One region of the Serratia marcescens subsp. marcescens ATCC 13880 genome, then DNA from elsewhere that is predicted to be linked to it. Evidence: predicted binding sites of a transcription regulator. Region 1 holds the regulator's gene; the other holds the start of a gene.

Region 1 (3,415 bases):
GCCGGCGCATTGGAGCGCGGATCTCGATACGCTGGTGGAGATGGTGGTGAAAACCGCGCAGCCGGGCGACCACATTCTGGTGATGAGCAACGGCGGTTTCGGCGGCATTCACGATCGCTTGCTGGACGCGTTGGCGAAAAAGCAGGAACCGAAGGTGACCTACTGATCGTTCAGCCGCATAAGCCAATCTAAGGGCCGCATTCGCGGCCTTTTTTACGCCCATAAAAAAGCCCTCGCGAGCGAGGGCAACGGGGTTCGTCGGATAGGACGACGAGAGGGTCTCTGGGAAATCGGCGTTTGCGTCAGAACTCGGCAGTGGCAGTGACGAGGGTAATCAGCTCTGCAAAGCCGTTCCCAGAGTTGTTATTTGTAAATCTCGGCGGTGGCGTGGTAGTTGCCTTCGTTACGGGCTTCGATCACGCGGTAGGCGGTCGCGCCTTTCGCGTCGGCTTTCTCCGACAACGCCTGGCGAATATCGGTCGGCGCGCCGTCGATACCGCTGACGGTAATGGTGCCGATAGATTGCAGATTGGCGGTCTGATCGTTAGTCACCAACTGGGCGGCAGATGCGCCGAAGGAGATGACGGACAGCAAACCGAGTGCAGCAAGAGTAGTTTTCATGTTCATGATAGCGATCCTTGTTCATAACAGCCTGGAAGGGCTTGGCAGCGATTTTTATTCTTGAAGGCCGTTATGACAGCGTTTGATTCCAGAGAGGTATTGCCCGTTGCCGGGTAATGCCGTTACTTATTTGTAGATTTCAGCGGTCGCGTGGAAGTTGCCGTCGTTGCGCGCTTCGATTACGCGGTAAGCGGTCGCCCCTTTGGCGTCAGCTTTGTCGGACAGCGCCTGGCGAATGTCGGAAGGCGCAGCGGCGACGCCGCTCACGGTGATCACACCGGCGGGCTGCAGTTTTGCGGCCTGGGTAGCATCAACAGATTGTGCTGCGAATGCACCAAAGGAAAGCATGGACAGAACGCTCAGGGTTGCAACGGTAGCTTTAATTTTCATCATCTCACCTCATCGTATTCTTTTATCAGTTCCAACGAACTGTGATTCAGTTCACGAAAATGAGTATACAGCTAGTAACGCGAAAAATTAATAGTTCGCTAACAGTTTCTAGTGAAACTTTAACCTCATGATCCTTATTTTTTATAACCATAAGGAATAAAAAACGCTCATAAAACGATCTTTTGATGTTAAATTTATGTAATTTCAATAAGGTAAGTGATTTTGACCAAAAGTGCGGAAGATCACAGTGGGTACTGCTGGTTACATGGATATGTCATGGAAATGTGTTGTTGCGGGATAAAAAAGCAGTGTTAAACGCGGTTGAAGGCTGGGAAGGTAACGCGAGGGTTAAAGAAGCGCTAACAAAATGCGGTTTACAGCCGCACTTTGTTAGCGCCAGGTTTCACAGCTCTTGCTCGAACACGCCCAGGATCGCTTCATGCAGCTTCTGAGCGGTAAAGCCGCTGGACGGGGTGACGAAAATCGTGTCGTCGCCGGCAATTGTGCCGAGGATACCCTGGGATTTACCCAGTGAGTCGAGCAGGCGGGCGATCAGCTGCGCGGCGCCCGGGCTGGTGTGGATCACCACGACGGCATCGTTATGGTCGACGTCGAGCACCAGATTCTTCAATGGGCTGGTGGTGGTCGGCACGCCGAGTTCGGCAGGAAGGCAATACACCATTTCCATTTTGGCATTGCGCGTACGTACCGCGCCGAACTTGGTCAGCATGCGCGATACTTTGGATTGGTTAATGTTTTCGAAGCCTTCTTCTTGCAGCGCCAAAACGATCTCGCCTTGAGAACTGAATTTTTCTTCTTTCAATAACGCTTTGAACGTCTTGATCAGATCTTCCTGTTTTGCGGGATTACGCATTTTGCACCGTGGAATGTTGATAGTGGAAGCCATGATTATGCATATAGATGAATTTTTATGCAACAAAGGCCGCCCCAAAGAAAATAAAAATGACCGGACGGCGAGGAAAGGGCGGCATTTTAACAAAATCCGGCCGCGATGAATATGCCCTTTTGGCGACGGAAAATCGGCCTGCAGTGGTAAATAAAATGTTATTAAAATGATGTTGTTCTGATGTTGCGTAAGGGTGTAATGTAACGGCCGGTTAACTTGCTCGTGAATAACCTCGCACTATTTTTGATTAGTGTGCGCTATGCCCTTCATGCGTAAGCGATTTAATCTAAAATGGGCGCGACAGCGGCCGTTTTATTACACCTGCAGGCAAGAATTGGCTAATTTATTGTTTTGAAAGGTGTAATAACTTAAGGTCCGTAACCAACACATTCACGGCGCTTTATATATTTAAGATAATAAAGGAGTATAGGATGAAAGTTGCAGTTCTCGGTGCTGCTGGCGGTATCGGCCAGGCCCTCGCCCTTCTACTCAAAACCCAGCTTCCTTCAGGTTCTGAACTCTCTCTCTACGACATTGCCCCCGTTACCCCAGGCGTTGCCGTCGACTTAAGCCACATCCCAACCGCAGTTAAAATCAAAGGCTTCAGCGGCGAAGACGCGACTCCGGCTCTGCACGGCGCGGACGTGGTGCTGATTTCCGCCGGCGTGGCCCGTAAGCCTGGCATGGATCGCTCTGACCTGTTCAACGTTAACGCCGGCATCGTGCGTAATCTGATTGAGCAAGTGGCGAAAACCTGCCCGAAAGCCTGCATCGGCATCATCACCAACCCGGTTAACACCACGGTTGCCATCGCGGCGGAAGTGCTGAAAAAAGCCGGCGTTTACGACAAGAACAAACTGTTCGGCGTGACTTCGCTGGATATCATCCGTTCCAACACCTTCGTGGCCGAGCTGAAAGGCAAGCAGCCGGAAGAATTGAACGTGCCGGTGATCGGCGGCCACTCTGGCGTGACCATCCTGCCTCTGCTGTCGCAGATCCCTGGCGTGAGCTTCACCGAGCAGGAAGTGGCGGATCTGACCAAACGCATTCAGAATGCCGGTACCGAAGTGGTAGAAGCCAAAGCCGGCGGCGGATCTGCAACGCTGTCCATGGGTCAGGCGGCCGCCCGTTTCGGTCTGTCTCTGGTGCGTGCGCTGCAGGGCGAGAAAGGCGTTGTGGAATGCGCTTACGTTGAAGGCGACGGCAAATACGCTCGCTTCTTCGCGCAGCCGCTGGTGCTGGGCAAAAACGGCGTTGAAGAACGCAAAGATATCGGCACCCTGAGCGCCTTCGAGCAGAAAGCGCTGAACGAGATGCTGGACGTGCTGCATAAAGATATCGAACTGGGCGAGAAGTTCATCAATAACTGATCGACACCGATAGTCAGCCGATAAACGCCGCCGGACGCTGTTCCGGCGGTTTTTTTTTGCTCCGCGTTCACGATTTGATACGTGCTTTGCGATCCAGCAGGCAATCGCTGTGCGGATCGTAATAGCG
Region 2 (3,415 bases), 1.5 Mb from region 1:
CTATCCGATTCAACACTTCCTTGCCAAACTTCAGGCTGTCGTTGATGGTCGCGGTTTGGATCAGATCGAACATGGTGTGATCGAGATAACGGTCGCCACTCTTGCTGACACCGCCGATTTGGTCCGACGCGTTCTGCGTCTGCGCCAGGAACTTGGCCGCCGAGCTGGTGGCGCCCTTGGTGGACAACGCGAACACCGATGAACCGCGCGCGGCGCGGCTGGTGAAGGCGTCGGCGTGAATCGAAACGAACAGATCGGCGCGCTGCTTGCGCGCCTTGGCGACGCGCACCTTGAGCGGAATAAACACGTCTTCATTGCGCGTCATGAACACTTTCATGTTTGGCTCGCGCTTGATCATGGCGCTCAGCTTGCGGGCAATCTGCAGCACGATGTCTTTCTCGCGCGTCTTGTACTTGCCGATAGCGCCGGGATCTTCGCCGCCGTGGCCGGGATCCAGCATGATGACGATCGGCCGATCGCGCCCCGCCTTGCCGGCCTGCGGCGCTTCCGGCGGCAGCGTGCGCTCCAGATCGCCCTTGTTGTAATCTTCCAGTAACGCCAGTAGCGGATCATACTCCTCACCCCCGCTGCCGCCCTTGGTCGGATAGAGATCCATCACCAGACGGTTGCGATACTCCGGCACCGGCGCCAGCGTGAAAATATGCGGGCTGACGCTTTGTTTGAGCTCCAGCACCAGCCGCACGGTATTCTGATCAAACTGGCCGACGCGCGCCTGCTTGAGATAAGGATCGTCGGCGCGCACCTGCCCGGCGATGCCTTTCAGCACGCTGTTGAGGTGAACACCTTCGATGTCCACCACCACGCGATCGGGATTGGTCAGGGCGAACTGCTTGTATTTCAGTTCGACGTTGGATTCCAGCGTGACGCGGGTATAGGTGGAGGATGGCCAGACGCGCACGGCGATCACGTGCGATGATGCGGCGAAGCCCGTACGACTCACACTCAGCAACCAGCTGGCGGCAACGCCCTGTAATAAACGACGGCGGCCCAGATTGTGATTAGCGTTTGGCATGCGGCTCCGGCAGTAATAGCTGTTTACAACAGATGAAAAAAACACCAATGAAATGGGGATGCCGAAAACTTTAACCAATCATTCCAGCCCTGTCATCAGAAAATCTTTTTATGGTTTTTCAATTTATTAACGATTTAGCGCCCTTAGCGCACGCTTCATGACGATTTCCCACTTGCCATCGGCGCAATAAAAGAATAAAAATACAAAAATATCGTATAAATATGCAAAGAGGTTTGGCCGTGAAGGAACGTAGTACAGAGCTGGTGCAAGGATTCCGTCACTCAGTCCCCTATATAAACGCCCACCGCGGCAAGACGTTCGTCATCATGCTCGGCGGGGAAGCCATCGAACACGAGAATTTCTCCAACATCGTCAACGATATCGGGCTACTGCATAGCCTGGGTATTCGCCTGGTGGTGGTTTACGGCGCACGGCCGCAGATCGACGCCAATCTGGCGCAGCACAATTATGAGCCGATCTACCACAAACACACTCGCGTGACCGACGCCCATACGCTCGAGCTGGTTAAGCAGGCCGCCGGCCTACTGCAGCTCGACATCACCGCTCGGCTGTCGATGAGCCTCAACAACACGCCACTGCAAGGCGCGCACATTAACGTGGTCAGCGGCAACTTCATCATCGCGCAACCGCTGGGCGTCGATGACGGCATCGACTACTGCCACAGCGGCCGCATTCGCCGCATCGATGAAGAAGCGATCCACCGTCAGCTCGACAGCAACGCCATCGTGCTGATTGGCCCGGTCGCGGTTTCGGTCACCGGCGAGAGCTTCAACCTGACCTCGGAAGAAGTGGCCACCCAGTTGGCGATCAAACTGAAAGCGGAAAAAATGATCGGTTTCTGCTCCTCACAGGGCGTGACCGACGCGGAAGGCAACATCCTTTCCGAACTGTTCCCCAACGACGCGCAAAAGCGCCTTGAAGAGCTGGAGGAAAGCGGCGATTACCATTCCGGCACCGTGCGTTTCCTGCGCGGCGCGGTGAAAGGCTGCCGCAGCGGCGTGCGTCGCAGCCACCTGATCAGCTACCAGGAAGACGGTGCGCTGGTGCAGGAACTGTTCTCGCGCGACGGCATCGGCACCCAAATCGTGATGGAGAGCGCCGAACAGGTGCGCCGGGCGACAATCAACGACATCGGCGGCATCCTGGAGCTGATCCGGCCGCTCGAGCAGCAGGGTATTCTGGTGCGCCGTTCGCGTGAACAGCTGGAGATGGAGATCGACAAATTCACCATCATCGAACGCGATAACCTGACCATCGCCTGTGCGGCGCTGTACCCGTTCCTGGAGGAAAAAATCGGTGAGATGGCCTGCGTGGCGGTACATCCCGATTACCGCAGCTCTTCGCGCGGCGAGATGCTGCTGCAGCGGGTAGAAAACCAGGCGCGACAGATGGGGCTGAAGAAGCTGTTCGTGCTGACCACCCGCAGCATCCACTGGTTCCAGGAACGTGGCTTTACCCCGGCGGAGGTCGACGTGCTGCCGATGCAGAAACAGGCGTTGTACAACTACCAGCGCCGCTCCAAAATTCTGCTGGCGGATCTGTAATCCCAGTGGGCGCGGCCGTTGCCGCGCCCGTTCATCGTTTATTCCGTTGCCTGCAGCCGTTCAGCCAATCCGCTGCGGCGCTGGGTCGGCGTGCGAATGGCCCGCAGCAACACCGCCTCCGTGGCATACAGCGAGAGCTGCTGACGCGCGCGAGTGATCGCGGTATAGACCAATTCACGCGTCAGCACCGGCAGGAAGTGATTCGGCAACACCAGAACCGTATGGTCAAATTCCGATCCCTGAGATTTGTGCACCGTCATGGCATAGGCGGTTTCATGCGCCGGCAAACGGCTCGGCTGCACCGACTTGATGCTTCCATCCGGCAATTGGAAATGCACGCGCAGATCGCCGTGCTCATCCGGCAGCGTAATGCCGATATCCCCATTGAATAGCCCCAGCGCGCTGTCGTTGCGGCCGATCATCACCGGCCGCCCCCGATACCAACGGCCGAGCACGCCCGGTTTGCGGTCGATCAGACCGGCGCGCTGCAACCCGATCTCAATGCGCTCGTTCAGGCCGGCGACGCCGAACGGCCCTTCACGCAGCGCGCACAGCACCTGGAAGCGGCCAAAGGCCGCCAGCACCGCCGCCGCCTCCGCCCCTTCGGCGGTCAGCCGCAAATAGTCGCGATAGCCCGCCACGCAGGCATCCAACAGCGTCTGATACTCTTCGCTCGTCGCCAGCGCATAACCCATGACATCGCCGAAACTGCCGTTTAGTGCCGCCAGCGCACGATCCCCCGCTCCGGCGTTGACCGCCAACGCCAGTTGACCGATGCCGGAACGGGCGTCGAAGCGATAGCTCTTGCGCAGCAGGC

Evidence for each region. Region 1 encodes ArgR, which controls arginine synthesis, uptake and breakdown. Its sites were predicted from a motif close to ANTGAATAAAAATACANT; they were not measured.
Region 2: a site for ArgR is predicted at 1,223-1,240, ahead of argA (amino-acid N-acetyltransferase). Genes of this name have one in related genera too.

Annotation. Positions count from the first base shown of each region.
Region 1 covers NZ_CP071238.1:426,544-429,958, forward strand. Annotated here, with positions in the region: gene mpl (UDP-N-acetylmuramate:L-alanyl-gamma-D-glutamyl-meso-diaminopimelate ligase) at 1-166, shown strand, start outside; gene yhcN (peroxide/acid stress response protein YhcN) at 364-627, opposite strand; gene yhcN (peroxide/acid stress response protein YhcN) at 748-1,011, opposite strand; gene argR (transcriptional regulator ArgR) at 1,415-1,885, opposite strand; gene mdh (malate dehydrogenase) at 2,350-3,288, shown strand; gene J0F90_RS01990 (helix-turn-helix domain-containing protein) at 3,356-3,415, opposite strand, start outside.
Region 2 covers NZ_CP071238.1:4,074,671-4,078,085, forward strand. Annotated here, with positions in the region: gene amiC (N-acetylmuramoyl-L-alanine amidase AmiC) at 1-1,033, opposite strand, end outside; gene argA (amino-acid N-acetyltransferase) at 1,273-2,598, shown strand; gene recD (exodeoxyribonuclease V subunit alpha) at 2,637-3,415, opposite strand, start outside.